DNA from 2 places in the Caballeronia sp. LZ008 genome. Region 2 is predicted to be linked to the other one. Evidence: predicted binding sites of a transcription regulator. Region 2 holds the regulator's gene; the other holds the start of a gene.

Region 1 (15,977 bases), 860 kb from region 2:
TCTGCAGGCATCCATTCTTCTCGCGATGAAACCGGACGGGCGCGGCCTTACCGTCGTCGGCGACGATGCGCAATCCATCTACTCGTTTCGCGGCGCGACGGTGCGCAACATCCTCGATTTTCCCGGCCACTTCGATCCGCCCGCCGCGACCGTCACGCTCGACCGCAACTATCGTTCGACCTTGCCGATTCTCGAAGCGTCGAACGCGGTGATCGGCCTCGCGACCGAGCGCTACACGAAGAATCTGTGGACCGACAAGGCATCGGCGCAAAAGCCGCGCGTCGTTGCCGTCGCCGATGAAGCCGATCAGGCGCGCTATGTCGTCGAAAAAGTGCTCGAAGCGCGCGAAGGCGGCATGAAGCTCAAGGCGCAGGCGGTGCTGTTTCGTGCCGCGCATCACAGCGCGGCGCTCGAAATCGAATTGACGCGCCGGAACATTCCGTTCGTGAAGTTCGGCGGACTGAAGTTTCTCGATTCCGTTCATGTCAAGGACGTGCTCGCGGTGTTGCGCTGGGCCGAGAATCCGCGCGATCGCGTCGCGGGCTTTCGCGTCGCGCAGTTGTTGCCGGGCGTCGGACCGGCGATCGCCGGGCGCCTGCTCGACAGCGTGAGCGCGCCGGACGCGGTGGCGTCGAATGCGATCGCCGCGTTTCAGGCGCCCGCGCGCGCGTCGGAGGACTGGCCGCGTTTCGTCGGCCTGATGGCGAAGCTCTGCGGCCGCGACTCCGGCTGGCCCGCCGAGTTCGAAATGATCCGGCGTTGGTACGAGCCGCATCTGGAACGCAATCACGAGGACGCGGCGATCCGCATCGGCGACGTGTTGCAGATGGAAAGCATCGCGGCGACGTATCCCACGCGCGAGCGCTTTCTCACCGAACTGACGCTCGATCCGCCCGACGCGACCAGCGACGAATCCGGCGTGCCGCTGCTCGACGAAGACTATCTGATTCTCTCGACGATCCATTCGGCGAAGGGCCAGGAATGGCGCAACGTGTTCGTGCTGAACGGCGTCGACGGCTGCATTCCGTCCGATCTCGGCACGGGCAGCGACGAAGAACTCGACGAGGAACGGCGGCTGTTATACGTCGCGATGACGCGCGCGAAGGAAGACCTGCACATCATCACGCCGCAGCGCTTCTACGTGCACAACCAGACGCATCTCGGCGACCGTCACGTATGGGCGCAGCGCACGCGTTTCATTCCGCCGCATCTGATGCAGAACTTCGAAGCGGCCGCGTGGCCGCCCGTCATCGCGCCCGCTGCGCCGACGGCGGCGGGGCTGGCTGCGGCCGCGAAAGCGAAGATCGATATCGCGGCGCGCCTAAAGGGAATGTGGGACTGACCTGAATCTCAGCGCTGCGCGCGCGATGCACGCGGCGCGCGCGGCGACGGCGAGAAGATGCTGCGCAGCCATGCTGCGAAGCGTGTGTAGCCGTCGTAAGGCTCTTCGACGAAAAGCTCGGGCCGCAGCGAGCGCAGATATTCCAGCACTTGCTGCGCTTCCTGCTTCTGGATCGAGCCATAGAAGATGCCTAGCCGCAGCAGGCAGCGCAGTTCGCCGAGCTTCTCGCGCGCGGTCGAACCGATGCTCGTCTCCACCGAAATCTTGGTTTCATACACGCGCTGACGTAGCGAATCGGCGAGACGCCATGCGGGCGTCTGCATCTTTTCCTCGACTTCGCGAATATCCGCCGCCGCCGATTTGATCTGCGAGGCGAGCATGTCGACTTGCGATACGTCGCCGTCCGCTTCGGTGACGATCGCCGTCGCCCACGCGCGCGATGCCTTGACGAGATCCTCGGCGGTCCAGTCCGCGCGGATCGCGAACGCGAAGCCGTGCTCGGCTGCCTGCCGGATCAGGATCTCGACGACATCCGGAAACTCCTTGTCGAGCGCGCGCTTCGCCCACGCGTACTGGCCGTGCGTGAGCATGCGCTGCACCGCCTGCTCGGTGAGCGGCGTGTTGTTGTCCAGGAGCTTCGCGCGCAGGAAGTCCTCGAACGAAGGCGTGACGAATTGCGGATCCAGCTTCAGCGACAGACGCGTGAACGCTTCGAAATCGCGCTGCAGAGAAGCGATGGTCTCGTCGCGTAACGATAAGGTGATTTGACGCATGTTGGTTCCCGGTTCCGCCTTCGATCTCCGAAGGCGGGAAAAGCTGTCGGCGCCGCGTCTCAGGCGGAGTCCATTCGTTTCTGTTATCGGCGCGCGCTTCGGGAACTTGAGGATTCTTCGATGCTCTTTGAAAGCCGTTTAACGGCTGATGGAGAGAAAACGTTTAGCGCAGCACGGCGAACTGCCACGCGAAAAACACCGCGAGCGACACGGCAATCGTCAAAAGCGGCCGTTTCGTGAACGCGCAAACGATGATCGCGACGATCGCAGCCACGAGCTGCGGATTGCGCCAGGTGATTTCGGCGCCGTTGCCGTGCGGCGAGACGGTCATCGGCACGATGATCGCGGTGAGCACCGTCACCGGCACGAACGAAAGCGCGGTGCGGACGATCGGCGGAAAGGGCAGGCGTTCGCCCAGCACGAACACGGCGGCGCGGATCGCGAACGTAACGGCCGCCATGCCGAAGATCAGCGTGACGTAGTTCATTGCGTGCGCTCCTTCGCGTTCTTCAGACGATGTTTCGCGTGGCCCTTCGCCCGCGGACGGTTTTCCATCAGCGTGAGCACCATGCCGACGGCCACGCCGACGAACACCGCCGCGAGCAGGCCGAGCTTGTACGGCCAGCCTTGCCACGCGAACGACAGCACGCCCGATGCGAGCGCCGCCGCGACGAAGCGCACGGCGACGAGCTGCGGCACGATGATCGCGATGAACGTCGCGACCATCGCGAAGTCGAGCCCGAGCGATTTCAGTCCGGGAAACGCGGCGCCGAACAGGAGGCCGAGGAGCGTCCACAACTGCCAGTTCAGATACATCGCGACGCCGGAGCCGAAGAAGTAGTGCGGCCCGATCTCGCCCGGCGCGCGCTTCCGATAGTGCGCGTAGGCGACGGCGAAGACCTCGTCGGTGAGCATGCCCGCGAGCGCCCAGCGCCAGCGGCGCGGCAGATGCGCGACATACGGCGCGAGCGTCGCGGAATAGAGCACATGACGCAGATTGACGACGAGCGTCGTCGCCAGAATGACGGCGAAGCTCGCGTGCGACGCGATCAGGTCGACCGCGATGAACTGCGCCGAGCCCGCGAACACGACGAGCGACATCAACTGGCCGTGCCAGAGCGTGAGCGGACTTGCGGTGACGAGCGTGCCGAAGATCACGCCGAAGGGCGCGGCGCCGATCATCATCGGGATGGTGTCGCGTGCGCCGGCGGCGAATTCGCGCAAAGGTGTTGCTTTCAAGATTTCCTCCTATGGAAGCGAGGATACGCAAAACGTCGATGAGAATGCTTGTACGTTCTTGCGCTTTCCCGAGGCCGGACCGCCTAACGCCAGCGGCCGGGCGGCACGCCGAACGTGCGCTTGAAATGGCGCGTGAAGTGACTCTGATCCGTGAAACCGCTCGCCGCCGCGACATCCGTCACGGATGCGCCCGCGCGCAACGCCGGCAGCGCGCGCACGATCCGCAGCTGATTGCGCCACGCATGCGGCGCGAGACCGGTTTCGCGCGTGAAGAGGCGCGCGGCGTGGAAGGTCGAGAGACCGACCGTCTGCGCGAGTTGGGCGAGCGTGACGGGTTCGAGGAGATCGTCGGCGAGGCGGGATTTCATCGTCGTGACGCGGTGCGCGTCGGCGGCGAGCGGCGCGATGCGCGGACGTTCGAGCGCGTGGCGTCCGAGCAGCGTCGTCACTGCATCGACGAGCGCCAGTTCCGCGGCGAGCGGGTCGGCGCCGTTTTCCAGCAGGCGATGCGCGATCTGCAAACGCCGCGCGAGATCGGGATCGCGGATGATTTCATCCGGAAACCACGGCGACGATTCCGGCCGCCCCGACAGGTCGCGCGCGAGAGTTTCGACGAACGGCACCGGCAGATAGAACACGCGATAGCGCCAGCCCGCATCGACGGCCCGCGCGCCGGTATGCACTTCGCCGGGATTGATCACCGGCACCGAACCGGCTTCGGCGACGTGATGCGCGCCGCGATAGTCGAAGCACTCCGCGCCGGCCTCGATCACGGGCACCGTATAGGCGTCATGCCAGTGCGGCGAGAATTCGTGATCGTAGTATTCGGCCGTGACCATGTCCGCGTCCGGCACGAGCGGCGAGCGCCAGTAGCGTGCGGCATTGCGGAAACGGTCGGCGTGCATGATCGAGCAATTCTGAGATAAGCGGATCGCCCAGTTTACAACTTTGCTTCGCGCCCGGCCGGACAGTTGCGTGTCACTTCACCGGTATGGTCGTGCCCTCGGGCATCGGAACCGCCGTCACGCTGTTTTTCGGGCTGCCGGTCGCGATGCGGTCGCTGTAAGTCAGATAGACGAGCGTATTGCGTTTCGTATCGACGACGCGCACCACATGCAGCGTCTTGAAGATGAAGGACATGCCGGCCGAGAACACGTCGGTTTTCTGCTTGAGCGGTTCGGCGATCTTGATCGGCCCGACCTGGCGGCACGCGATCGACGCTTCGGTCGGATCTTCGGCGATGCCCAGCGTGCCTTTCACGCCGCCCGTGCGCGCGCGGGACACATAGCAGGTGACGCCCTGGACGAGCGGATCGTCGTACGCATCGACGGTCACGCGGTCCGATCCGGTGAAGCGGAAGTTGGTGTTGACGCTCGCGATTTCCTCCGCGTGCGCGAGTCCGGCGCCGGAGAAAAGTGCGAGCGATGCGGCGAGCGCGAGGACGGAGCGGTTCATCGTCATCCTTCGGAAAAGAGAAAGGGCGTCGTATTGTATCGACGCCCTTGGCTCTTCGATGCATCTCGTGCCCGCATGCGGTCAATGAAAGATCAGATACAGAATCACCAGCACGATGACCGGCACGCCGAGCAGCCATCCGAGTAGATAAGGCATGTTGTCCTCCTTCGCATGTTGTTTTCGACGGTTTCAGTATCGCGAGGATGCGCCGCCCGCGTTAGCCGTGCGTGTCCGAAATGCGTGTAGGCGACGTCCTATCATCACTTTCTTGCGGCTTACAGATTCGTAATGTGATTGGATCAGGCCGCGCGGTTTTTCTTCGCGGAAACATCGCGATACAGCGTGCGCACGTAATCGAGATGCGCGCCCGCGCACTCCCGCGCCCGCGCCGGATCGCGCGCTACGATCGCATCGAAGATCGCGCGATGCTGCGTCATCAGGTTCGCTTCGACTTCGTCGTCGTAATCGACGAGACGGTGCGACGTGAGCATCGATTCGCGCACCAGTTCATTGAGTCCGTGCATGACGTGCGTGAGCGCGACGTTGTGCGTCGCGTCCGCGATGGCGAGATGGAACGCCGCGTCTCTCTCCGCGATGCGCGTGCTTTTTTCGGCGACGGCGTTTTGCAGCGCGTCGAAGGCGGCGGCGATGCGCGCCAGATCGTCGTCGGTGGCGCGCTCGGCGGCGTAAGCGGTCGAGAGCGTTTCGAGGCCGTGGCGAAGTTCGAGAACGTCGGCGCTCGCGTTCGGCTGTTGCTCGAGCAGGGCGGCGAGCGGACGCGACACGAGCGGCGCGGTCACATCCGATACGACAAAACCGCCGCGCCCGGCCGCGCGGATGAATCCGTCCGACTCCAGACGGATCAACGCCTCCCGCAGCGACGGACGCGACACGTTCAACTGCTCCGCCAGATCGCGCTCGGCGGGCAGGCGCTGGCCCGGCAGCAGCGTGCCGTTCGAAATCAATTCCCGGATCTGTCCCGACACGACATCGGAGAGACGCACGCGGGCGTAGGAATGCGCATGGACGGGCTGGAAAGTCATCGTTCGACGTGAATGCGAGGTGAAAGCCGGGGAATGCCCGAGTTTGACACGAAAGAGGCATCTCATTAAAGTCTTGGTCAGACCAAGCTTACCAAATCGCCGAACCCGTCATGAAAGTCGCCTTGTTCGTCCCCTGTTTCATCGACGCTTTTTATCCGCAAGTCGGCATCGCCACGCTCGAACTGCTCGAACGGCTGGGCGTGGACGTCGACTATCCGCAGGATCAGACCTGTTGCGGCCAGCCGATGGCCAATAGCGGCGCACACAAGGAGGCTGCCGGCGCCGAGCGCGTGTTCGCGCGCAATTTCGCCGACTACGACTATGTCGTCGGGCCATCGGCGAGTTGCACGCATCACGTACGCGAGCATTTCACCGCGATCGAGCAGACGAGCGCCGTGCAGAAGGTGCGGCGCAATACGTTCGAGCTCGTCGAATTCCTGCACGACGTGCTGAAGGTGCGCGAGTTTCCGTGGGCCGAATTTCCGCACAAGGTCGGGCTGCACAACAGTTGCAGCGCGGTGCGGCATCTGCGCGAAACGTCGAATTCGGAAGTGGCCGGAACGCCGTATTCGAAGCCGCGCACGCTGCTCGAACGCGTGAGGGGTATCGAGTTCGTCGCGCCCGCGCGTGCCGACGAATGCTGCGGATTCGGCGGCACGTTCTCGGTGACGGAAGAGGCCGTCTCCGTGCGGATGGGTCAGGACAAGGTGCGCGATCACGTCGGCGCGGGCGCGGAGTACATCGTGTCGGGCGACATGTCGTGTCTCATGCATCAGCAAGGCTGCGCCGAGCGCATGAAAGCCGATGCGAAGTTCATCCACATCGCGCAGGTTCTGAACGGAGCGCGCGCATGAGCAAAAGCGTTCGTATCGATCACGCGAAGGCGGCGGGCGCGTTCCTGCAGAAGCCGGATCACGTCGCGTTCCACGACAAGCGTCTGTGGGACTTGCGCAGCAAGCGCGACGCGCAGGCGCACGGCATCCCCGAATGGGAGACGATGCGCAATCTCGCATCGGCGATCAAGGAACACACGCTGTCCAATCTCGCCGATTACATCGCGCAGTTCGTCGATCAGGCCGAGAAAAACGGCGTCATCGTGCATTTCGCGGCGAACGCCGAGGAGCACAACGCGCTCGTCTTCAGGCTGATGAGCGAGCGCGGCATGACGTCGCTCGTGAAGAGCAAGTCGATGCTCACCGACGAGTGCTACATGCGCGACTATCTCGAACCGCGGGGCATCACGGTGATGGAAACCGATCTCGGCGAGCGCATCCAGCAACTCGATCATCAGGATCCGAGCCATATGGTCGTGCCGGCCGTGCACAAGCTGCGCGCGGACGTGGCCGAACTGTTCGGCAAGACGATCGGCACCGATCCGCGGAACAGCGACATCCACTATCTCGCGGAAAGCCAGCGCATGAACACGCGGCCGTATTTCGTGCGCGAGAAGACGGCGGGCATGACAGGCTGCAACTTCGCGGTCGCGGAGACGGGCACGGTCGTCGTGTGCACGAACGAGGGCAACGCGGATCTTTCGGCGAACGTGCCGCCGCTGCATATCGCGTCGATCGGCATCGAAAAGATCATTCCGACGATCAGCGATCTCGGCGTGTTCGTTCGAATGTTGTCGAGAAGCGCGCTCGGCTCGCCGATCACGCAGTACACGTCGCATTTTCGCGCGCCGCGTCCGGGCACGGAGATGCACTTCATCCTCGTCGATAACGGCCGCTCAGAACGCCTCGCGATGGACGATTTCTGGTACTCGCTCAAGTGCATCCGCTGCGGCGCGTGCATGAATACGTGTCCGGTGTATCGCAGAAGCGGCGGGCTTTCGTATGGCGGGACGTACTCCGGTCCGATCGGCGCGATCATCAATCCGACGCACGATTTGAAGCGCTATAGCGCGCTGCCGTTCGCGTCGACGATGAACGGCAGTTGCACGAATGTCTGTCCCGTGAAGGTGAACATTCACGAGCAGATCTACAAGTGGCGCGAGGTCATCGCCGAGAAGCACGAAGTGCCGTTCGTGAAGCAGGAAGTGCTGAAGATGGCGGGGCGCCTGCTCGCGAGCCCGACGCTTTATCGTGCAACGGTCGCATCGCTCGGCGGCGCGTTGAAGCGCCTGCCCAACTTCGTGCTCTACAACCCGCTCAATATCTGGGGACGCGGCCGCGATCTGCCCGAAGCGCCCGCCGAGACTTTTCACGAGTGGTACAGGAAAAACCGGAAGCTCGATAAATGACGACTCGCGAAGCTTTTCTCTCGAAGATCCGCGCGGCGCAGCCCGCATCGCGTCCGCGCCCGGACGTGTCCGTGTTCCCGTCGCCGGAAGGCGAACTGAAGGCGCGCTTTACGACCGCGCTCACCGCGATGGGCGGCACATGCGTCGAAGCGGCCAGTCTCGAAGACGTGAACGCGCTGATCGCGGCACGCTTTGCCGATGCGAAGGTGATTGCATCGGCGGTTCCGGGCGTCGACGGCACGCGGCCGCTTTCATCCGATACCGTGCCGGCATCGCTTCGGGATGTCGATGTGGGCATCGTGCGAGGGCGCTTCGGCGTCGCTGAAACGGGCTCGGTGTGGTTCAGCGAAGAAGAGTACGTCGTGAACGCGATCGGCTATCTGTCGCAGCATCTCGTCGTGCTGCTCGACCCGGCGCAACTCGTCGAGGGCTTGCAGCAGGTGTATCGACGCGACGATTTCAAAGCGGCGCGATATGCGGTACTCGTGACGGGGCCGTCGGCGACGGCGGATATCGAAGGCGTGCTGATTCGCGGCGCGCAGGGCGTGCGCTCGCTGACCGTCGTGTGGCTTGCGTGAAGCGATGAAGTCAGCGCACAAAGCAAAAAGCCCAGTCATGCGACTGGGCTTTTTGACAGAAGCTTTTGGCTCCCCGACCTGGGCTCGAACCAGGGACCTACGGATTAACAGTCCGGCGCTCTACCGACTGAGCTATCGGGGAACAACTGAAACATCTACAACTGAAATAAAAACTCAGCCAATTGACCGAGCTCTTTTGAAACCGACTTGCTGGAGTTTTTGGCTCCCCGACCTGGGCTCGAACCAGGGACCTACGGATTAACAGTCCGGCGCTCTACCGACTGAGCTATCGGGGAACATCTACAGCAGAGAAGCGGAATTATAGGGGGCTGCTTTTGGCGTGTCAACGCTCAATCTTCATTTGATACGCATTTTTTGCAATCAAATGAAGCGCGTGCGTCGGCGAGCGCAACAATCAACGCTCGAGCAGACTCAGCTTTTCCTTGACGTCCTTGAACTCGTCCGCTTCCGGAAGCGAGCCTTTCGTCTTCGTGATGCTCGGCCAGTTACGCGCGAGTTCAGCGTTCAGTTCGGTGAAGTGCTGCTGGTCGCCAGGCACGTCTTCTTCGGCGTAGATAGCGTTCACCGGGCACTCGGCGACGCACACGGCGCAGTCGATGCACTCGTCGGGATCGATCGCGAGAAAGTTGGGACCTTCGCGGAAGCAATCCACCGGGCACACGTCCACGCAATCGGTGTACTTGCACTTGATGCAGCTTTCGGTCACAACGTGAGTCATTCAGGCTCCTGCATGCGGAATTCGTGGGGGCGGCGCCCTGGCGGCTGCATGGGCCGGAAGGTGCGCTTGCCGAAACGCATATTGTAGCGTAACGGTAAAAGTGGGCGCGCGCCGCGCGAAGCGCTCTTTATATCGATTCGTGATGTATGTATGCGCGGCGTCGCAAAAGGGCAGGGCGCGGATCATGTCCGCGCGGACATTCGGGTAACATGACCCTAAAGGCCTCGGGCTGCGCGCTGGCAAGCAGGCAAAGCGCGCGGTCCATTCGCGTGGATGTTCCCGTCAGAACCATGATCATCAATTCGCTGCTCGATACCGACCTCTACAAGTTCACGATGATGCAGGTCGTGCTGCATCACTTCCCCGCGGCGCATGTCGAATATCGCTTCCGCTGCCGCACGCCGAATGTCGATCTCGTGCCGTATATCGATGAAATTCGCGACGAAGTGCGCCAGCTTTGCAATCTGCGCTTCAAGGAAGAGGAACTGGATTATCTGCGGCGCATGCGCTTCATCAAGAGCGACTTCATCGATTTCCTCGCGCTCTTCCATCTGAATGAAAAGTCGATCCGCATTTCGCCGTCGCCCAAGAAGAACGGCGAGATCGACATCGAGATCGAAGGGCCGTGGCTGCACACGATTCTCTTCGAGATTCCGGTGCTCGCGATCGTCAACGAAGTCTATTTCCGCAACACGCAGCGCAAGCCCGAGTATGAAACCGGCCGCGAGCGCCTGCGCGACAAGATCAAGCTGCTCGCCACGCCACCCGAATATTCGGACTGCAAGATCGCCGATTACGGCACGCGCCGCCGTTTTTCGGGGCAGTGGCACGAGGAAGTCGTGCTGACGCTGAAGGACAAGCTCGGCGCGCAGTTCGCCGGCACGAGCAACTGCTTCTATGCGATGAAGCACGGCTTGCGGCCGCTCGGCACGATGGCGCATGAGTACTTGCAGGCGTGTCAGGCGCTCGGCCCGCGTCTGCGCGACTCGCAGATCTTCGGCTTCGAGATGTGGGCGAAGGAATATCGCGGCGACCTCGGCATCGCGCTGTCGGACGTCTACGGCATGAAGGCGTTCCTGCGCGACTTCGACATGTACTTCTGCAAGCTGTTCGACGGTGCGCGCCACGATTCGGGCGATCCCTTCGATTGGGGCGAGCGCCTCATCCGGCATTACGAAGAAAACCGCTGCGACCCGCGCACCAAAGTGCTCGTGTTCTCCGACGCGCTCGATATCCCGAAGGTGCTGCAGCTGTACGAGCGTTTTCGCGGACGTTGCCAGCTCGCGTTCGGCGTCGGCACGAATCTCACCAACGATCTTGGCTATCAGCCGCTGCAAATCGTCATCAAGATGGTTCGATGCAACGGTCAGCCGGTCGCGAAACTCTCCGATTCGCCCGGCAAAAACATGTGCGACGACAAGGCGTATCTCGCCTATCTGCGTCAGGTCTTCGGCATCGAGCAGCCGGTCGGCGACGACTGAGCGACGCGCATTCGTCCATTCGGCCTATGCCGTTCGGCCGAGGTTCGTGCGTGTATGCCGCTCGCTATAATTCGGACGCGTCGTAAATCATCGCGGCGCGCACGAATCTCAAGCACGCCAACACGAGGACGGCACCATGGATACATCGGACGCGCGCCGCAATATTCTCGCGCGCATTCGCAGCGCGCAGGGCCGTCGCGGCACGGCTACGGATGCCGAGCGCGCTGGCGCAGACGAGTATGTCGAGCGACATCCGGCGGGTCCGCGTCCTCCGTTGCCTCAGACGCGTGACGAGCTCATCGCGCGCTTCACGCTCGAAGCGGAGCGTCTCTCCACGACCGTCGCCGAAGTCGAATCGATCGACGATGCGCCCGCCGAAGCCGTGCGCTATCTCCAGTCGCTGAACCTTCCCGTCGATGTCGTCGCGTGGCCCGCGCTTGCTCATCTGCGCTGGTCCGAAGCGGGCATTCGGGCGGCGTTTCGCAAGCCTGCCGATGAAGATCTCGTCGGCATCACCGGCTGCTTCTGCGCGACGGCTGAAACCGGTTCGCTCGTGCTGCTCTCGGGCGCGCAGACGCCCGCATCCGGCGCGCTCTTGCCGCAGACGCATATCGCGATCGTGCCGGCGTCGCGCATCGTCGCCGCGCATGAAGATGCATTCGCGTTGATGCGCGCCGAGCGCGGCGAGTTGCCGCGCGCGGTGAACTTCGTGTCGGGTCCGTCGCGCACCGGCGATATCGAACAGACCATCGTGCTCGGCGCGCATGGGCCGTATCGCGTGCATGTGATCGTCGTGCGCGGAGCGTGAGTCAATGCGGCGTCTGGTTTTGTACGTGCCTTGCGCGATGCTGGCGCTGATCGCGGCGCCGGCCGCTGCTGCGACGCTCGACGGCGCGACGCTCCCGGCCACATGGGGCATACCGTTCGTCGGCATCCTGCTTTCCATCGCGGTGTTTCCGCTCGTCGCGCCGAAGGTTTGGCATCACCATTTCGGCAAGATCGCGGCGGGGTGGGCGATCGCGTTCCTCGCGCCGTTCGGGCTTGCGTTCGGTGTCGGCACGGCGGGCAGCGTGCTCGTCCACGCGATGCTCGAAGAGTACGTGCCGTTCATCATTCTGCTCGCAGCGCTGTATACGGTCGCGGGCGGCATTTGCGTGCGCGGCAACCTGCACGGCTCGGCTCATCTCAATATCGGACTGCTCGCGCTCGGCACCGCGCTCGCGAGCGTCATGGGCACGACGGGCGCGGCCATGCTGCTGATCCGTCCGCTTTTGCGCGCGAACGACAATCGCAAGCACGTCGTGCATGTCGTCGTGTTCTTCATCTTTCTCGTCGCGAACGCAGGCGGCTCGCTCACGCCGCTCGGCGATCCGCCGCTTTTTCTCGGCTTTCTCAACGGCGTCGGCTTCTTCTGGACTACCGTGCATCTCGCGCTGCCGATGCTCTTCGTCTGCGCCGTGCTCCTCGCGGTGTTCTTCGTGCTGGACAGTTTCTACTGGCGCAGGCACGACGCGCGGCCCGCGTTTCTCGACCCGACGCCGGATACGCCTCCGCTTGGCATCGACGGCAAGATCAATTTCGCGCTGCTCGCGGCGATCGTCGTGCTCGTGCTGATGAGCGGCATCTGGAAACCCGGCATCACGTTCGACATCTTCGGCACGCATGTCCAGTTGCAGAATCTCGTGCGCGACGTGCTGCTCGTCGCCGTGCTGCTCGCATCGCTCGCGCTCACGCCGAAAAGCGCGCGCGCGGGGAACGCGTTCGACTGGGCGCCCATCGAGGAAGTCGCGAAGCTCTTCGCGGCGATCTTCATCACCATCGCGCCGGTCATCACGATCCTGCGCGCGGGTGAATCGGGCGCGTTCGCGGGCATCGTGCACGCGGTGTCGGATGCGCAGGGCAAGCCCGTCGACATCGCCTATTTCTGGGCGACCGGTCTTCTGTCGTCGTTTCTCGACAACGCACCGACCTACCTCGTCTTCTTCAATCTCGCGGGCGGCGACGCACGCACGCTCATGACCAGCGACGCCACGACGCTCGCCGCCATCTCCGCGGGCGCGGTCTTCATGGGCGCGAACACGTATATCGGCAATGCGCCGAATTTCATGGTGAAGGCGATCGCCGAATCGCGCGGCGTACGCATGCCGAGTTTCTTCGGTTTCATGGCGTGGTCGGGCGCGATTCTCTTGCCGCTTTTCGCCGTTCTGGGCTGGCTATTTTTCTAGGAGCAACCGATGAAGAAGAAAGTGCTGGTAGCGCGTCCCACATTTCCCGACGTGATCGAGCGACTGAAGCAGCATTTCGATGTCGATGTGAATCTCGGCGACGTGCTCCCGCAGGAAGAGTTCGCGCGGCGTCTCGCCGACAAGGACGGCGCGTTCACGGCGGGCGAGATGGTCGGCGAGAAAGAGCTTTCGGGCGCGCCGAATCTGAAGGTCGTTGCGAACATGGCGGTCGGCTACAACAACTTCGACATGCAGGCGTTCGACGCGCACAAGGTGCTCGGCACCAACACGCCCAACGTGCTGAACGAAACCACGGCCGATTTCGGCTGGGCGCTGATGATGGCGGCGGCGCGTCGCGTCACCGAATCCGAGCACTTTCTGCGCGCGGGCAAGTGGCAGAAGTGGTCGTTCGACTCGTTCCTCGGCACCGATGTCTACGGCTCGACGCTCGGCGTGATCGGCATGGGGCGCATCGGGCAGGCGCTGGCGCGGCGCGCGGCCGGCTTCAACATGCGCGTGATGTATCACAACCGTTCGCGCGTCGCGCCGGAAATCGAGCGCGAGCTGAATGCCGAGTACGCGTCGAAGGAAGATCTGCTCAAGCGCGCGGATCATGTCGTGCTCGTCGTGCCTTACTCGAAGGAAAGCCATCATACGATCGGCGCGGCCGAACTCGCGCTGATGAAGCCGACGGCGACGCTGACGAATATCGCGCGCGGCGGCATCGTCGACGATGCGGCGTTGATCGCGGCGTTGCGCGACAAGCGCATCGCGGCGGCGGGCATCGACGTGTTCGAGGGCGAGCCGAATTTCAACCCGGATTTCCTGCTGCTCGACAACGTCGTGCTGACGCCGCATATCGCGAGCGCGACCGAAGGCACGCGCCGCGCGATGGCCAATCTCGCGGCCGACAATCTCATCGCCGCGCTAGGCGAAGGGCCGCGCGCAGGCAATCCGCCGAACCCGATCAATCCGGACGTACTGAAGAAATGATGGAACTGCTGGTTGGCGCGATCGCCGTGCTGGCGATCGCGCTGGTGGTCTCGCTCGTCGCGCTCGTCATGTCGATGCGGCGCAATTCGAACGCGGTCATCTTCGACGAGTTCGAAGCGCTCAACGATCGCGTCAACGACATGGGCGAGGCACACGCGCGCGCGCAGGAACGGCTCGAACGCGGCTTGCGTGGCGATATCGCGGAGAGCGCGCGCGTCTCGCGCATGGAATCGCAAAGCGGCTTCGCGCAATTCCATCAGACGCTTTCGACGCAACTGGCGAGCACGTCGAACGTGCAGAACGCGCAATTCGACGCGCTTGCGCAGCAGCTCGCACAGCAAAGCCAGCAGGCGCGCGAGGATCAGGGCAACGCGTTGAAGCGCTTCGCCGATTCCATGTCGCTGCATCTCGCGCAGCTTTCCGAAGCGAACGAGCGGCGGCTCGGCGAAGTGCGCGCGACGCTCGAAGCGCGCCTGAAGGACATCGAGGCGAACAACGCGACGAAGCTCGACGAGATGCGCCGCACCGTCGACGAAAAGTTGCACGCGACGCTGGAGCAACGGCTCGGCGAGTCGTTCAAGCTCGTCTCCGACAGGCTGGAGCAGGTGCATCGGGGACTCGGCGAGATGCAGACGCTCGCGGCGGGTGTCGGCGATCTGAAGAAGGTACTGACCAACGTCAAGACGCGCGGCATCTGGGGCGAAGTGCAGCTCGAAGCGCTGCTGGAACAGTTGCTCACGCCCGATCAGTACGCGAAGAACGTCGCGACGGTTCCGAAGAGCAACGAACGCGTCGAGTTCGCGATCAGGCTGCCTGGCCGGCACGACGCGCCGGGTGCGCCGGGCGACGTGGCTACGCCCGTGTGGCTGCCCATCGACGCGAAATTTCCGCGGGAGGACTACGAGCGTCTGATCGATGCGCAGGAACGCGCGGACCCGGCCGGTGTCGAGGACGCGTCGCGCGCGCTGGAAGGGCGCTTGCGCGCGGAGGCGAAATCGATCGCGCAGAAGTACGTCGCGCCGCCGCACACGACGGACTTCGCATTGCTCTTCCTGCCGACCGAAGGTCTCTACGCGGAAGTCTTGCGCCGTCCTGGCCTGAGCGATTCGTTGCAGCGCGAGTTTCGCGTGACCGTCGCGGGACCCACGACGCTCACCGCGCTCCTGAACAGCCTGCAGATGGGCTTCCGCACGCTGGCCATCGAGAAGCGTTCCAGCGAAGTGTGGCAGGTGCTCGGCGCGGTGAAGACCGAGTTCGGCAAGTTCGGCGAAGTGCTGGCGCGAACAAAGTCGCAGCTCGAAACGGTGACGCGCTCGATCGAAGCGGCGCAGACGCGCACGCGGCAGATGGGCAAGCGCCTTCGGGATGTCGAGGCGTTGCCCGGCGAACAGGCGGCGGGATTGTTGGGCGAGGCGTTCGGCGATCCGTCATCGCCCGAAGGCGACGACGAGCCGTGATGCAGGACGCGATTCAGGACGCGAGGCGTTCGAGCGGCTCGCCCGTCACGCGCACGATGCGCCAGTCGGGCAGCACGGTCGCGCCCATCTTTTCGTAGAAATCGATGGCGTTCTGATTCCAGTCCAGCACCGACCATTCGAAGCGGCCGCACTGGCGCTCGACCGCGAGCGCGGCGAGCTTTTTCAGCATCAGCGTCCCGAGGCCGCTGCCGCGCATCGAAGGACGCACGTAGAGGTCTTCGAGATACAGGCCGCGCTTGCCGAGGAAGGTCGAGAAGTTCTGGAAGAAGAGCGCATAGCTGACGATTTCGCCTTCGACTTCCGCGACGAGCGCTTCAGCGGCCGGTCGTGCGCCGAAGAGCGCGTCATGCACGCCTTGCTCCGTCGCGGTGAACAGATGCGTGAGCTTC
Region 2 (15,977 bases):
CATCCAGGGGTTCAGTATGGAGCAGGCGCATCAACCGGCACGCCGGACTTATGCCTTCGCATGGTCCGAACACCGGAATCCGGAACGCGAGCAGGCCACGCTGCGGGTCTGGATGGGAGCGGTGGTTCTTCTGGCTTACGGCGTTTTCGCGTGGCTCCGCCCTTCACACGATGCCTTCCTGACCACGCGCCTCGTCGCGCTCTATGTGTCTTATGGGGCGATCACGCTTCTGATCGTCAGCCGCATGAGCGCGCCTTCTGTTGCGCGCCTGACCGTCACGACCATCGCCGATCAGACGATCCTCGGGCTCGCGCTCGCCGCGGGCGGCGCAACGGCGCTGCCGCTTCTCTGGGTGATGTTCTGGTTTCTGATCGGTTCGGGATGCCGATACGGCAAGCGCACGCTCGCCGTATCGTGCGCGACGGCGCTCATCATCGTCACGGCGATGGCCGTCTGGCAGCCGTGGTGGCACGAGAATCTTCCCGCCGCGATCGGGCTCGCGCTGAGCGTACTCGGCGCATCGGTGTATCTGAGCGTGCTCGTCGATCGGCTCGGCAACGCGAATCGCGATCTAGCGCGTCAGGCATCGACCGATCCGCTCACGGGTCTGTCGAACCGGTACGCGCTGGAAAGAGTCGTCGATCGCGCGATGAACGCGCCCGAAGCCAATGGCGATCACGCCACCGCGCTCCTTCTGATCGATCTCGACGGCTTCAAGGAAGTGAACGATACCTACGGTCACGCCGTCGGCGATCTGCTGCTGCAAGCCTTCGCGGACTCGCTCGCGAAGCGCATGCGCAAGTCGGACACCATCGCGCGTCTGGGCGGCGACGAGTTCGTCGTGCTCGCGCATCAGATGCGCGACCGCGACGCCGTGTTGTCGGTGGCCGACAACATCCATTCGGCGCTCGGCGAAATTACGTCGGTGCAGGAGCGGCCGGTGTCGGTATCGGCTAGCATCGGCGCATGCCTGCTTTCGAGCGCGGCGTCCGCGCATCAAACCGGCATGACCGCCGTGCTGCGCGCCGCCGACCGCGCGATGTACCGCGCGAAAAGTCTCGGCGAAGGGAAAACGGTCTTCGCCGAGACGCGGGACTTCGAGATCAGCTAGGGAACGTCAGGCCTCGACGCTCGTCCACGCCTGCTCGCGCAGCTTCGTGCGCAGACGCGCGACCGCCTGGCTGTGCAACTGACACACGCGCGACTCGCTCACTTCCATCACCGCGCCGATTTCGCGCAGGTTCAGGCCGCGTTCGTAATAGAGGCTCATCAGGAGCTTCTCGCGCTCGGGCAGCTTGTCGATGGCTTCGATCAGCGCGCCGCGAAGGCTGTCGTCGAGCAGCGCGGACAGCGGATCCGAACGATCGACGCAATAGCGGTCGAGGAACGGCTCGTCGTCGGCGGAGCGATCGAAGTCTTCGTAATAGATCAGCTGGCTGCCGTGCAAGTCCTGAAGCATCGACTGATATTCGTCGAGCGGCATCTTCATGTGCTCGGCGATTTCCTGCTCGCTCGCCGCGCGGCCGAGGTTCTGCTCGACCTTGTGCACCGCCGATTCCACTTCGCGCGACGTCTTGCGCATGCTGCGCGGCAGCCAGTCGTTCGCGCGGAGCTCATCCAGCATCGCGCCGCGGATGCGCTGGCTCGCATATGTTTCGAACTGCGCGCCCTGATCTTCCTTGTAGCGGCTCGCCGCGTCCAGCAGGCCGATCATGCCGGCCTGAATGAGATCGTCGAGATCGACGCTCGCCGGCATCTTGGCGACGAGTTGGAGCCCCAGCCGTCGAACGAGCGGTGCGTATTTCGTCAGCACTTCCGACTGTGAGAGTTTGCCTTGGGCGTTATACATCTTGGTCACCTATCTTGATCACATCGACGCCGTGCTGCTCAATGCAAAGTCGTGAAGCGCAGCCGCACGATGCGACGCCTCCCGCGCGCCCTGTACAGAGTCGCTAACCGGATTTCGCGCGTCGGCCTGGCCGCCCGCATCGCGCATATAAGGCGCGGGGCGCATCGGCCAGTGCAGGAGCTCCGCCGCGATTGCGCGGTAGTCGCGCGCCGCGGCCGTGGCCGGGAACGCTTCGACTGCGCAGCGTGAGAGTTCCATCGCCCGAGCGACGCGCGCATCCTCGGACACATATCCCGCCTGCACGAGCGACACGGCCAGATACCGGCTCGCGACGCCCGACAGGTTGTCGAACGCGACCGCCGCGTCGGCCGGGTTCTGCACGTGATTGACGAGCACGCGGAACTGGCCGATCGCATGGGCGTAGTGCAGTCGTTTCATGCACGCATACGCCTCGGTGATCGCCGACGCGGCTACCCGCGTCACAATAAGAAAGTCATGCGCCTGCGCCGCGAGCGTCGACAGCGCGCCGTGGCGATCGAGCTGCGCATCGATCAGCACGATGTCCGCCGGACCGTCGAGCAACGCGCGGCATTGCGCGGCATCGTGAACGATGCGTTCGTCGCGCGGCGCGGCCATCAGCGAGAAGCCGAACGGCGTGCGCTCGACGGCATCGCCGAGCATGCGCCGGCCCGACATCACCGAGGCGAGCGCGCCCGCGTCTTCGGTGCCCACGAGACGGCTCACCGATCCCGCGTTGCGGTGCTCGTCGATCACGAGCACGTCCTTGCCGTGGATGGAAAGCGCCGCGCCGAGATTCACCACCGCCGACGTGCATCCGATGCCGGCCGGTCCGCCCGCGATCGCCACCACGCGCGAACCGGCGCGCGTAAGGAGCCGTCGCAGGCCTTCCGCCTGGTCGAGCACGAACTTATCCAAAGTGCACCTCATGCAGTTCGGTCGTGGCGCGCGCGGACAACGCGGACAGCAGCGCAGGCGTTTCTTCGTCTTGCGGCACGAAGGGCGAGTTGTCGCGCGGGATGCAGAACGCGCTCTTGATGAGAAACCGCTTGGTCGCGACGTACAGGTTCTCCGGCACTTTCTGACCGGTCGACACGTAATGCACCGGCAGTTTGTAGCGGATGACCGTATCGAGCACGCCGCCGAGATTCGTCGCTTCGTCGAGCTTGGTCAGGATGCAGCCCGCGAGCGGCGGCTGGTCCGCCGCGCTCTTGTAGGCCTGCACGACTTCGTTGAGCGTGTCGCCGTGGCTCGTCGCGTTGAGCAGCAGGATGCGCTGCACCGGATGACCCGCGCCGCACAGCATCGCGATCTGATCCGAGACCATGCGATCGCGCTGGCTCATGCCGATCGTGTCGATCAGCACGATATGTTTGTTGCGGAGTTCCGAAAGCGCGAGTTGCAGGTCCGCGCCGTCTTTCACCGCGTGAACCGACACACCGAGAATCTTGCCGAAAATGCGCAGTTGCTCGTGCGCGCCGATACGGTAGCTGTCGGTCGTGAGCAGCGCGACCTTGCTTGCGCCGAAGCGCATCACGCAGCGCGCGGCGAGCTTGGCCGTCGTGGTCGTCTTGCCGACGCCAGTCGGGCCCATCAGTGCGAACACGCCGCCGCGTTCCATCAGCGCGTCTTCGCTGTCCATCACCGGAATGTTCGATTCGAGCACCTGCTGCACCCACTCGAGCGCGCCTTCGACGCTCTCGAGTTCCGGCATGTTGTCCACCATCATGCGGACGAGCTGCGCCGAGAAACCGGCGGCGAACAAACGCTTCGTGAGCGCGCCGCCCGTCGGGTTGCGGCGCTGGCGCTCGCCCCACATGAGACCGGAGAAGTGCTCTTCCATCATCGAGCGCATCGACGAAAGCTCGTTCATCACCGTTTCGTTGACGACCTGCTCCATGCGCGTGCGGATCGCTTCGGTGACGACGGCCGCCGCGTTCGCGGGCAAGCCATCGAATGCGTGTTCCTTCGATGCCGGCGCGGCGTTCGCCTCGGCTGCTTCGGCGTGCGGCGCGCTCGCGTTGATCTTCTGCGCGGCGCGGCGCGCGGCGATTTGCGCGGCTTCGCGTGCCCAGTCGGGCGTTTGGACCTTCGGCTCGACGGCGGCTTCCGCGCGCTTCGTTTGCTGACGCATGGCGTAGCGGGCCGAGTCCGCCGTCTTTTCGACGCGCGTCTCTTGCGCAGTCACCGGGACCGGCACGCCCATGCCGCGTGCGATCGCAGCCGACGCGGTCAGCGGACGGTTCGACGGCATCGACGCCTGCTGCGCGATGCGCTTCGCATGCTCGATCAGCCACGGATTGGAATCGGCCATCGTCGGCGGCGTGTCGTCTTCTGCGCGAGCTTCCGGCTCGGCGTGAAATTCATCGTCCGCATCGGTGTTCGCGCCGAAGACGGACGAGAACACATCGCCGCTCGCGTACGGATTCGCGGCCGACTGCTTCGCCGGCATCGCGGCTGCAGCGGCGGCCAGCGCGGCGCGCGACGTGCCCGCCGAACGTGCTGCCTGTTCCTTCGCGGCGGGCGAGATCGACGCGATGTCGCTGTCCGCGACGCCGACGATCTCGACCGAGCCGTCATCGAGCGTGCGATTGGACAACACGACGGCATCGGGGCCGAGCGCTTCACGAACCTGGCGCAGTGCGTCGCGGCTGTTCGCGCCGATGAATTTACGAATGTTCAAACTTGCCCCCGATGAGGTGAAACTGCGATCTTTAGCAAGCGGACCCACTTGGCTCGTTGCCGTGTCCGCTTTTCAGTGAAGCCATTATTGCGAACTTGAGTCTTTGTCCATCGCTGGATAAGGGGTGAGAAAAAGGGGTATTTCGGCTGATGGAAGCGCGCCGTGCATCGCAAGGGCGGGCGTTTGCCCGGAAAAAGATTCCGCTTCGCCCGTTTCCGCGCGCGGGCGCGGCGGCGTAAGCTTTAGGCTCCGCGCGCATCGAAGCCGCGCCGGACAATCAAAGGAGACTTCTTCGCATGACGTCCGCTGTCCCTTCCTCACAGGATCAAACCACCGGCGCGCGATTGCTCGTCGATGCGCTCGTCCATCACGGCGTCGAGCGCGTGTTCTGCGTGCCCGGCGAGAGCTTTCTCGCCGTGCTCGATTCCCTGCATGACGAGACCGAGCAGATTCAGACGATCGTCTGCCGCCACGAGGCGGGCGCGGCGAACATGGCCGAGGCGGTCGGCAAGCTCACCGGCAAGCCGGGCGTCGCGATCGTGACGCGCGGGCCGGGCGCGACGCACGCGTCGATCGGCGTGCACACCGCGTTTCAGGACTCGACGCCGATGATCCTGCTCATCGGCCAATGCGCTCGCGATCACATGGACCGCGAGGCGTTTCAGGAAATCGACTATCGGCGCATGTTCGGGCAGATGGCGAAGTGGGTCGCGCAGATCGACGATCCGCGCCGCGTGCCTGAATACATGAGCCACGCGTTTCACACGGCGATGTCCGGCCGTCCGGGTCCGGTCGTGCTCGCGCTGCCGGAAGACATGCTGACCGAAACCGTCGATGCCGTGCCGCCCGCGCCGCGATATCAGCGCGTGGCGGCGTCGCCGTCGAAGGCGCAGATGGAGCGCCTGCGCGAACTGCTCGCGAACGCGAAGAAGCCGTTCGTGATCGCGGGCGGAAGCGGCTGGACCGCCGAGGCGACGCAGGACTTCGCGCGCTTCGTGGAAGCGTGGAAACTGCCGGTCGGCTGCGCGTTCCGCTTTCAGGACACGCTCTCCAACGACCATCCGAACTACGCGGGCGATGTCGGCCTCGGGATCAATCCGGCGCTCGCCGCGCGCGTGCGCGATGCCGACGTGCTCTTCGTGCTCGGCCCGCGCATGGGCGAATCGACGACGGGCGGCTACACGCTGCTCGATATCCCGAAGACGAAGCAGACGCTCATCCACGTGCATCAGGGCGCGGAGGAACTCGGGCGCGTGTATAGCGCGGAATTGCCCATCGTGTCGGGCATGCCGGAGATCGCGTCTCTTCTGGCTTCGCTGGAAGCGCCCGCCAGCGTTGCATGGGATGGCAGCGCCGAAGCCGCGCACGCCGCGTATCTCGAGTGGCGCAAGCCGCGCCCGATGTTGGGCGATGTGCAGCTCGGCGAAATCATGCGTCAGCTCGCCGAGACGATTCCCGCCGATTCGATCCTGACGAACGGCGCGGGCAATTACGCGACGTGGCTGCATCGGCATTATTCGTATCGGCATTTCCGGTCGCAGTGCGCGCCGACGAGCGGTGCGATGGGCTACGGCGTGCCCGCCGCGATCGCCGCGAAGTCGCTGTATCCGGACCGCACGGTGATCGCGTTTGCGGGCGACGGCTGCTTCATGATGTCGAGCAACGAACTCGCGACGGCGATGCAGTATCGGCTACCGGTGATTTTCATCGTCGTGAACAACGCGCAGTACGGCACGATCCGCATGCATCAGGAGCGGCATTATCCGAATCGCGTGCACGGGACGGAGCTCACGAATCCGGATTTCGCGGCGTATGCGCGCGCGTTCGGCGCGCATGGCGAGCTGGTCGAATCGACGGAGCAGTTCATGCCCGCGTTCGAGCGCGCGCGGGAATCCGGCTTGCCCGCGGTGATCGAGATTCGCATTCCGCGGGACCAGAGCACGCCGGGCGCGACACTCGAACAAATTCGCCAGCAAGGCAAGCGCTAGCGGACAAACTTTCAAGCTGCTTGCAGCGCGCTTCCGGTGGCAGTAGAGTAGCCAGTTCGAAAACACCGGGAGTTAGCGATGCTTAAGGTTCTGGCTTTGTCGTTGGCGTTGGGCTTTTCGGGTGCGGCATTCGCGAAGGCGGATTGCACGGCGCATCCGAAGAGCGAATGGATGAAGGAATCGGATGCCAAGGCGCAGCTTGAAGCGCAAGGCTACAAGATCCGCAAGTTCAAGGTCGATGGCAACTGCTACGAAATCTACGGTCACGACAAGAACGGCAAGAAGGTAGAGATCTATTACGACACGAAGACGCTGGCGGTCGTGAAGTCGGAAGTCGAGTGACGCTCGCGCCGTGAAAGTCTGGGACGGCTTCGTCCGGCTGACGCATTGGGCCGTCGCGGGCATCGTCTTGTGGAATCTGTTCGGACCGACGGATTCCACGCATCGCGTGCTCGGGTATGTCGCGGCCGGGCTTGTCGTTGCGCGTATCGTTTGGGGTTTCGTCGGCTCGCGTCATGCGCGGTTTTCGGCGTGGTGGCCGACGCGCTCGCATCTCGTCGACTATCTGAGGTCGCTTGCCAGGGCCAGGCCGATCCATCACGTTTCGCACAATCCGCTTGGCGGGTTGATGGCGCTCTTTCTTTGGTTCCTGATTCTCGCGCTCGCGCTGTCCGGGTGGATCATGCGGCTCGATGCGTTCTGGGGCGAGGACTGGCCGCAGGAGATTCATGCGTGGCTCGCCATCGCGGTCGAGGTTTGTGTCTGCGTGCACGTCGCCGCGGCCGTGCTGATGAGCGTGTGGACGCGGGAGAATTTGGTTCGGGCGATGGTGACGGGGAATAAGCGAATCAAGAAAGCGTCCGACTGAACTGCTTCTGGGCAACTTAAATTCAGCATCCTGCACTATCGAAGACATCTGGCAGCTTCGGATAATCGGATCCACGCTCTCGATTCAGAGAGCCGACTTCGATAAACGATAAAGGAGCGACTGCACGATGTCTCACGCAGCGAGGCAACTGACCAAGATCGGCGTTTTTTACGATGGCAATTATTTCGATCGCGTCAGCAAGTACTACAACCATCAGCATGAGAAGAAGGCCTGGATTTCGATTCCCGGGCTGCATGAGTACATCCGCTATAAGGTTGCCGACGAGGAAGCTGTCGACATTGGCAACTGTCAAGTAATCGACGCTCATTATTTCAGGGGACGCTTCTCGGCGCAAAAGAGCAAAGAGAAAGGCGGTGATGCGTTCTACTACGATCGCGTCGTTGATGACATGTTGATGCGCGAGAATGTCACTGCGCATTATCTGCCGATGAACTTCGCCGGAAAGGAAAAAGGGATCGACGTATGGCTTGCGCTCGAAGCCTTCGACCTTTCGATCCACAAGCACTTTGACGTCGTCGTGTTGATTGCAAGCGACAGCGACTATGTCCCACTGGTCCGCAAACTCAAGACTCTGGGAATCCGCGTCATGATCGTCACCTGGACCTTCACGCAGTCAGTCAGTAATGGCGACGCCAAGCCTGAACGACCAAGCACAATGTTGCTAAAGGAAGTGAGCTATCGCATCTCGATGTCCGAAGTCATCGACAAGATGGATGAGACGCGAGGAGACGAGCGCGATGTCTTGAGCGACCTGTTCCAACGACGCCGCGACCGACAACCTAATTCCGGTACGCCAGAGGCCGACCGGAAGATGGGAACAATTGAAAGTCTGACGGAAAAATATGGCTACATCAGGCCGGAACACGGCCTCAAGAAACTCTACTTTTACTACTCCGCACTGTCCGACGCGGATTCCGATGAACTCGAGGTAGGCATGGAAGTGAGCTATCTCGAGGGCATGGGACAGAAAGGTCTGTTCGCGAGAAAGGTTCGAACGGTCAGCAGCTAGAAGAAAACAAAACGGCCCAGCCGCTTTCGCGACCGGGCCGTTCGAACACTGCGACAAGCCCTTACTTCCCGCCCACGCTCTGCAACGTCGTCCACTTCCCGCCGACGACCTTATACAGCGTAATCCCGCCGTTCTTCAAATCGCCCTTCGAGTCGTACGACAGGTGCTTCGCCGTCACGCCCTGCATGTCGGTCTTCGCGAGGAACGGCAGGTACTTTGCCGGATCCGTCGAGTTCGCAGCCTTCATCGCGGTGAACATGGCCATCGCGCCGTCGTAGGCGTACGGCGAGTACGTCTGCACGTCTTCGTTGAAGCGCTTCTTGTACTTCGCCGAGTAGTCCGCGCCGCCCGGCATTTCGTCCATCGGCAGGCCGGCGAGCGATGCCACCGTGCCGTCAGCCGCGTCGCCCGCGATCTTCAGGAACGTGTCGGTCTTCACCATTTCGCCCGCCATCAGCGGCGCGCGGAAGCCGAGCGTCTTCATCTGCTTGACCATCGGGCCGGCTTGCGAATCCGCGCCGCCGTAGTACACGAGGTCCGGATTCGTCGACTTGATCTTCGTCAGAATCGCCTTGAAGTCGACAGCCTTGTCGTTCGTGAATTCACGGTCGACGATCGTGCCGCCCGCCGCCTTCGCCGCCTTCTCGAACTGGTCGGCAAGACCCTGGCCATATGCCGTGCGGTCATCGACGATCGCGATCTTCTTGACCTTCAGCGTCTTCACCGCGAACTCGCCCGCGACCGAGCCTTGCTGCGTGTCGGAGGTCATCATGCGGAAGGCGGTCTTGAAGCCTTGCGTCGTGTACTCGGGCGCCGTCGCCATCGCGATTTCGGGGATGCCCGCGTTCGCGTAGATGCGCGATGCCGGGATAGTCGTGCCCGAATTGAAGTGGCCGAGCATGCCCTTGATGCCATCGTCGACGAGGCGTTGCGCCACGGTCGTGCCCGTGCGCGGGTCGGCCTGGTCGTCCGCCGAGTTCAGCACGATGCGAACCGGCTTGCCGCCGATCACCGGCTTCGTGGCGTTGAAGTCTTCGACGGCGAGCGTGATGCCGTTCTGCATGTCCTTGCCGTAGTGCGCCTGCGCACCGGTCAGCGGGCCGGCGTAGCCAACCTTCACGTCTTCTGCCTGCTGTGCAGCTGCGGTCCCCGCGAACAGGCCGGCGAGCGTCATGGCTGCCGCCAGCTTGGTCATCGTGTGCTTCATAGCTTCTCCTGTGTTCCAGTGTGGATGGCAGCCTGTGCCGCGCGTGTCTCCGTTACGCCGTGCCTGCTGCCGATTGTTTGAATTCGTTTGAACCGAGCGTTCGAGGGGTGTCTCAACCGATCGTCATCAAATTCGCATTGCCACCCGCCGCCGCCGTGTTCACGCTCACCGAGCGTTCCGTCAGCAGACGTTCGAGCGCGTAGTCTTCACCGTCGTGGCCAGCGTCGGCGAACGCTCCCGCAGCCACGCCCTGCACCGATACGATCGGTCCCGGACGCTTCGCGACTTCCTTCACGAGCGACAGCAGTTCATCGCTGTCGCCTTCGAACAAGACGGCGTCGAAGTCTTCCGCCGCTTTCCTGACCATCGCGAACGGCTTGAGCGCAGAAGGCAACGACGCCGCCAGTTGCTCGCCCGCCGAGCCGGAGAACAACGCCTTGTTGCCCGTCGCCAGCACGGCGGCCAGTTGCGCGCGCGCGCCGCTCGCCGTCGCCGCCACGCACAGCACCGTGCCGCGCGCGCCGAGCGTGTACGTGTTGCGTTCGCCGGTCGGTCCGCTCAACACGGCCGTCGCGCCCGCCATCACATGCTGCAGATAACCGTCGCAACGCGCGGCCGTCTGCGGATCGCGTTCGCCGATCGCCCAGTCGCGCAATGCGGTGAGCGCGGCCGTCGGCGTGTCCTTCGACGCCACCTGATCGACGACGAGCGTGCTCGCCAGCGATTTCGGCAGACCGGTCGGGCGCTTCGCGAGCAGACGCTGCAGATACAGCGCGCCGCCCGCCTTCGGACCCGTGCCCGACAGCCCTTCGCCGCCGAACGGCTGCACGCCGACCACGGCGCCGATCACATTGCGGTTCACATAGATGTTGCCGACATGCGCCCGCGAGATCACGTGCGCGATGGTTTCGTCGATACGCGTATGGATGCCGAGCGTGAGGCCATAACCCGTCGAGCGAATTTGGTCGAGGAGTTTATCAAGGTTCGAACGGCGATAACGCACCACATGCAGCACCGGGCCGAATACTTCGCGCTTGAGTTCGTCGATGCTATCGAGCTCGATCAAGGTCGGCGGCACGAACGTGCCTTGCGCGCAGGTGTCGGGCAGCGGCAGTTGCGTGACGTTGCGGCCCTTGTCGCGCATCCCGGCGATATGCGCGTCGATGCCGCGTTTCGCGTCGGCGTCGATGACGGGACCGACATCCGTCGACAGACGATCCGGATTGCCGACCGCGAGCTGGTTCATCGCGCCGGTCAGCATCTCGAGCGTGCGATCCGCGACGTCGTCCTGCAGGCACAGCACGCGCAGCGCCGAGCAGCGCTGGCCAGCCGAATCGAACGACGACTGCAGCACGTCCGCGACGACCTGCTCCGCGAGCGCCGACGAATCGACGATCATCGCGTTCTGGCCGCCGGTTTCGGCGATCAGCGGAATTGGGCGGCCATCCGGATCGAGGCGCTCGGACAGCGTCTTGTTGATGAGGCGCGCGACTTCCGTCGAACCGGTGAACATGACGGCGCGCGTGCGCGGATCGGCGACGAGCGCCGCGCCGACCGTCTCGCCATTGCCCGGCAGCAGTTGCACCGCGCCCGCCGGCACGCCCGCTTCGCGCAGGAGGCGAACGGCTTGCGCGGCGATCAGCGGCGTCTGTTCAGCGGGCTTCGCGAGCACCGGGTTGCCCGCGGCCAACGCAGCGGCGACCTGGCCCATGAAGATCGCGAGCGGGAAGTTCCACGGGCTGATACACACGACCGGACCGAGCGGGCGATGCGTATCGTTCGAAAACTCGGCGCGAATCTGCGATGCGTAGTAGCGCAGGAAATCGATGGCTTCGCGAATCTCCGCGATCGCGTTCGGCAGCGACTTGCCCGCTTCGCGCACGACGAGGCCCATCAGCGTGTGCATTTGCGCTTCGAGCAGATCGGCGGCGCGCGCGAGGCAATCGGCGCGGTCTTCGACCGGCGTCGCCTGCCAGATCGGCGCGGCGGCGACCGCGTTGGCGATCGCGGCGCTCACCTGTTCCGGCGACGCTTCCACGACCGTGCCGACGAGATCGCGCAAATCCGACGGATTGCGCACATCGCGCGCGACGCCGTTGCCGATGTCACCGCCTTCGAGCATCGGTTCCGCGCGCCACGGATGATGCGCGCTCGCCAGCAACGCCGACGACAGCGAAGCCAGCCGATGCTCGTTCGACAGATCGAGGCCCATCGAATTGAAGCGCTCGTTGCCGTAAAGCTGACGCGGCAGCGGAATCTTCGCGTGCGGCGCGCCGAGCGGCGTGATCGCCTGCGCTTCGTCGATCGGATCGCGCACGAGTTCCTTCACCGGAATCGATTCATCGGCGATGCGGTTCACGAACGACGTGTTCGCGCCGTTTTCCAGCAGACGGCGCACGAGATACGCGAGCAGCGTTTCGTGCGTGCCGACCGGCGCATACACGCGGCACGGACGGTTCAGCTTGTCGCGGCCCGTGACTTCTTCGTAGAGCGGCTCGCCCATGCCGTGCAGGCACTGGAACTCGTACTGGCCGGGATAGTAGTTCTGTCCGGCGAGGTGATAGATCGCGGAGAGCGTGAACGCGTTGTGCGTCGCGAATTGCGGATAGACGGCATCCGGCGCGCCGAGCAGCTTCTTCGCGCACGCGAGATACGAGATGTCCGTGTAGATCTTGCGCGTATAGACCGGATAGCCCTCGAGTCCATCGACTTGCGCGCGCTTGATTTCCGTGTCCCAGTACGCGCCCTTCACGAGGCGAATCATCAGGCGATGACGGCTGCGGCGCGCGAGATCGATCAGATAGTCGATCACGAACGGGCAGCGCTTCTGATAACCCTGCACCACGAAACCGATGCCGTTCCAGCCCGCGAGCTCCGGATCGAAACAGAGCGCTTCGAGCAGATCGAGCGAGATTTCGAGACGATCGGCTTCCTCGGCGTCGATGTTCAGGCCGATGTCATAACGGCGCGCCAGTTGCGCGAGCGAGCGCACGCGCGGCAGCAGCTCGTTCATCGTGCGTTCCTGCTGCGAGCGCGAATAACGCGGATGCAGCGCGGAGAGCTTGATCGAAATGCCCGGGCCTTCGTAGATGCCTCGCCCGCCCGCCGCCTTGCCGATCGCGTGGATCGCCTGCTCGTAGGACGCGTAGTAGCGCTGCGCGTCTTCTTCCGTCGTCGCGGCCTCGCCGAGCATGTCGTACGAGTAGCGGAACCCGCGCGCTTCGTACTTGCGGCTGTTCGCGAGCGCTTCGGAAATCGTCTCGCCGGTGACGAACTGCTCGCCCATCAGGCGCATCGCCATGTCGACGCCCTTGCGGATCAGCGGCTCGCCGCCCTTGCCGATCAGACGCGTCAGCGCCGACGACAAGCCCGCTTCGCTGTTCGTCGTGACGAGCTTGCCGGTGATCATCAAACCCCATGTCGCCGCGTTCACGAACAGCGACGGCGCCTGGCCCATGTGCGATTTCCAGTCGCCCTTGCTGATCTTGTCGCGAATCAGCGCGTCGCGCGTGGCGCGGTCGGGAATGCGCAGGAGCGCTTCGGCGAGGCACATCAGCGCGACGCCTTCCTGGCTCGACAGCGAGAATTCGTGGATCAAACCTTCGACGCCGCCGCCCGAGCTTTTCGCGCGCAGCGCTTCGACGAGCTTCGTCGCGAGCTTTTCGGTTTCGGCCGCGACGTTCGAAGGCAGTCGCGCCTGACCGATCAGGAACGGCACGCACTCCGGCTCCGGCCGGCGATACGCCGCCGTGATCGCCGCGCGCAGCACCGATTGCGGCTGCACGTTCTGCGCGAAATCGAGGAACGGATGCGGCGCGCCGTCTTCGTCGCCATCGACGGAAGGTGCATCCGCCATTTCCGACGAGCCGTTCGCACCCGTCAGTTCGGGCGGAAGCTGGCCATGCTCGATGCGCTCCAGATAAGCGAAGATCGCCTGCTTGATAAGCCAGTGGGGAGTGCGTTCGAGGCGCGTCGCGGCATCTTTGAGCCGGGAACGCAGCAGATCGTCGACTTTGACGCCTAGGGTTGTGCTCGCCATATTTCCTTCGTTTGCCGGTCGTGCTCAGCCGGCCAGAGACCTGAAAAGTTGGCGAATCGTACCCCGCTGATTTAAAAGGTGCAACCGAGATTTTCGCTAGGGTTGCACCACAATGAAACCCTTGTGGCACAAGGCTTTGAGCGGTGCACCGCCGGATGGCGCGCGGCGCTCGGTGCCTAGTAGTTTCCCTAATCCGGAATTTTTGAGACGGCCCCTAAGTAAATCCTCGGACACCGCCGTTATAAACGCCATGCGCCGTCGATGGCGACGCCTTCAGCGGTCGATATTCCGCGATTTCGGGGAGAGCAACGAGCATGAGCACTTGGATGGTGGTGGCCGGCGTTTGGGCGATGTTCGCGGTCTGCGTCGTGTTGTTCGTGCGGGGCGCGTCGCCGCACGTTCATCGGTGCGATGACGCTTCCGGCCAAGGCGACCGCGCGGTCAGCGACGTTCCACGCGCCGAAATCTGAATCAGACGTCCAGCGGATCGACTTCCACGTTCCAGCGCAGCACGCCCTTGAGCGAGCGCAGCGCCGGCTGCCACGCGCGCAGCGACGCCTGCAGCGCGGCCCGCGACGCGCTTTCGAGCAGCAGTTGCGCACGGTGGACATTGAACACTTTCACGATGGTGAGCGGAACCGCGTCGTAGACCGTCACGCGCTCAGCGCCGGGCAGAGGCGCGAACGCCGCCGCCGCTTCCTCGAGGAATTTCAGCGCCGCATCGAGCGTGCGGCCTTCGGCGCGCAGCATCGCCTGATAGACGAACGGCGGCAGACGCGCGTCGCGGCGTTCGGCGAGCGTCGAATTGGCGAAACCCACGTAGTCTTGTCGCGAAAGCGCCTGATACAGCGCGTGACGCGGATAGCGCGTCTGGATCATCACTTCGCCGGGCAAGCCCGCGCGTCCGGCGCGCCCGCTCACCTGCGTCAGTTGCGCGAAGAGCCGCTCGCTCGCGCGAAAGTCGTGGGAGAAGAGCGCGGTGTCCGCGTTCAGCACGCCGACGAGCGTCACGCGCCGGAAATCATGGCCCTTCGCGATCATCTGCGTGCCAACGAGAATGTCGACTTCGCCCGCGTGGACATCGGAGAAAAGCGCCTGCGCGCTGCCTTTGCGGCGCGTGCTGTCGGCGTCGATGCGCAGCACGCGAGCACCCGGCACCACGCTCGCGAGCGTTTCCTCGACGCGCTGCGTGCCGCGGCCCATCGGCGCGATATCGATGTTGCCGCATTCCGGACACGACTTCGGAATGCGCGATTCCCAGCCGCAGTGATGACAACGCAGCGCGCGCTCAGGCTTATGCAGCACGGCATACGCGCTGCAACGCGGACAACCGGCGACCCAGCCGCAGGCATCGCAGGACAGGATCGGCGCATAGCCGCGCCGGTTCAGGAATACGAGGCTTTGCTCGCCGCGCTCGACGCGTGTCTTCAGCGCCGCGATCAGCGGCCCCGCGAGCCCCTCGACCGAGGCGCGGCCTCGCCGTCTTTCCTCTTCCAGATCGATGAGCCGGACGCTCGGCAGCACCGCTTCGGCGACGGCGCGGCGCGTGAGCGTGAGTCGCGTGTAGCGGCCCTGCTCGGCCTGCCACCAGGTTTCGAGCGATGGCGTCGCCGATCCGAGCACGACGGGAATATCCAGTTGCTTCGCGCGATAGATGGCGAGATCGCGCGCGGAGTAGCGCAAGCCTTCCTGTTGCTTGTACGCGGGATCGTGTTCCTCATCGACGACGATGATCGCGAGCTTCGGCATCGACGCGAGAATCGCGAGGCGCGTGCCGAGCACGATGCGCGCGCTGCCCGTATGCGCCGCGAGCCAGTTGCGCGCGCGTTCGCCTTCGGCGAGTCCGCTGTGCATCGTGACGATCGAGCCGTCCGCGAGCGCGGCGAAGCGCGCGCGAAACGCCGCTTCGAACTGCGGCGTCAGATTGATTTCGGGAACGAGGACGAGCGCCTGCGCGTCGGGCCGGTCGGCGAGCAACGCGGCGAGCGCGTGCAGATACACCTCGGTCTTGCCACTGCCCGTCACGCCGTGCAGCAGGAACGGGGCGAACCCTTGCGCGCCGGAAATTGCATCGACGGCTTCGCGTTGTTCATCGGTCAGCAAGGGCAGCGGCACCGCGCCGGTCGGCAGCATGGGCGCGCTCGCGTCGGGTTCGGCGATCTGCGCTGTCACCGCTTCGATCCATCCGCGCGCGATCCAGTCGTCGAAGGTCGCGCCCGCTTTCGGATGCAACGCACGCGCGTCGGACAACGTCAGCGACGGCTGTTCCGCGAGCGCATCGGCGAGACGCCGGAG

The links. The regulator FliA, encoded in region 2, starts transcription of late flagellar genes. The targets are predictions, from matches to a motif close to CTAAAGTTTNNNNNNNNNNNGCCGNTA.
Region 1: QCE49_RS09465 (DUF4088 family protein) is a predicted target of FliA. The motif match lies at 2,200-2,226, and genes of this name have one in related genera.

What each region holds. Positions count from the first base shown of each region.
Region 1 is NZ_JARUXK010000001.1:1,999,900-2,015,876, reverse strand. It holds gene QCE49_RS09470 (ATP-dependent helicase) at 1-1,342, shown strand, start outside; gene QCE49_RS09465 (DUF4088 family protein) at 1,351-2,115, opposite strand; gene QCE49_RS09460 (AzlD domain-containing protein) at 2,279-2,602, opposite strand; gene QCE49_RS09455 (AzlC family ABC transporter permease) at 2,599-3,300, opposite strand; gene QCE49_RS09450 (AraC family transcriptional regulator) at 3,438-4,259, opposite strand; gene QCE49_RS09445 (CreA family protein) at 4,333-4,809, opposite strand; gene QCE49_RS09440 (FadR/GntR family transcriptional regulator) at 5,109-5,852, opposite strand; gene QCE49_RS09435 ((Fe-S)-binding protein) at 5,963-6,706, shown strand; gene QCE49_RS09430 (lactate utilization protein B) at 6,703-8,094, shown strand; gene QCE49_RS09425 (LUD domain-containing protein) at 8,091-8,672, shown strand; tRNA gene QCE49_RS09420 (tRNA-Asn) at 8,739-8,814, opposite strand; tRNA gene QCE49_RS09415 (tRNA-Asn) at 8,893-8,968, opposite strand; gene fdxA (ferredoxin FdxA) at 9,088-9,411, opposite strand; gene pncB (nicotinate phosphoribosyltransferase) at 9,702-10,892, shown strand; gene QCE49_RS09400 (lactate utilization protein C) at 11,029-11,700, shown strand; gene QCE49_RS09395 (sodium:proton antiporter) at 11,705-13,117, shown strand; gene QCE49_RS09390 (D-glycerate dehydrogenase) at 13,127-14,110, shown strand; gene QCE49_RS09385 (DNA recombination protein RmuC) at 14,107-15,567, shown strand; gene QCE49_RS09380 (GNAT family N-acetyltransferase) at 15,581-15,977, opposite strand, start outside.
Region 2 is NZ_JARUXK010000001.1:2,864,453-2,880,429, forward strand. It holds gene QCE49_RS13350 (GGDEF domain-containing protein) at 17-1,111, shown strand; gene QCE49_RS13355 (RNA polymerase sigma factor FliA) at 1,118-1,849, opposite strand; gene QCE49_RS13360 (flagellar biosynthesis protein FlhG) at 1,868-2,785, opposite strand; gene flhF (flagellar biosynthesis protein FlhF) at 2,778-4,550, opposite strand; gene QCE49_RS13370 (thiamine pyrophosphate-binding protein) at 4,847-6,538, shown strand; gene QCE49_RS13375 (PepSY domain-containing protein) at 6,617-6,880, shown strand; gene QCE49_RS13380 (cytochrome b/b6 domain-containing protein) at 6,891-7,406, shown strand; gene QCE49_RS13385 (NYN domain-containing protein) at 7,534-8,436, shown strand; gene QCE49_RS13390 (branched-chain amino acid ABC transporter substrate-binding protein) at 8,498-9,643, opposite strand; gene putA (trifunctional transcriptional regulator/proline dehydrogenase/L-glutamate gamma-semialdehyde dehydrogenase) at 9,756-13,682, opposite strand; gene QCE49_RS13400 (primosomal protein N') at 14,154-15,977, opposite strand, start outside.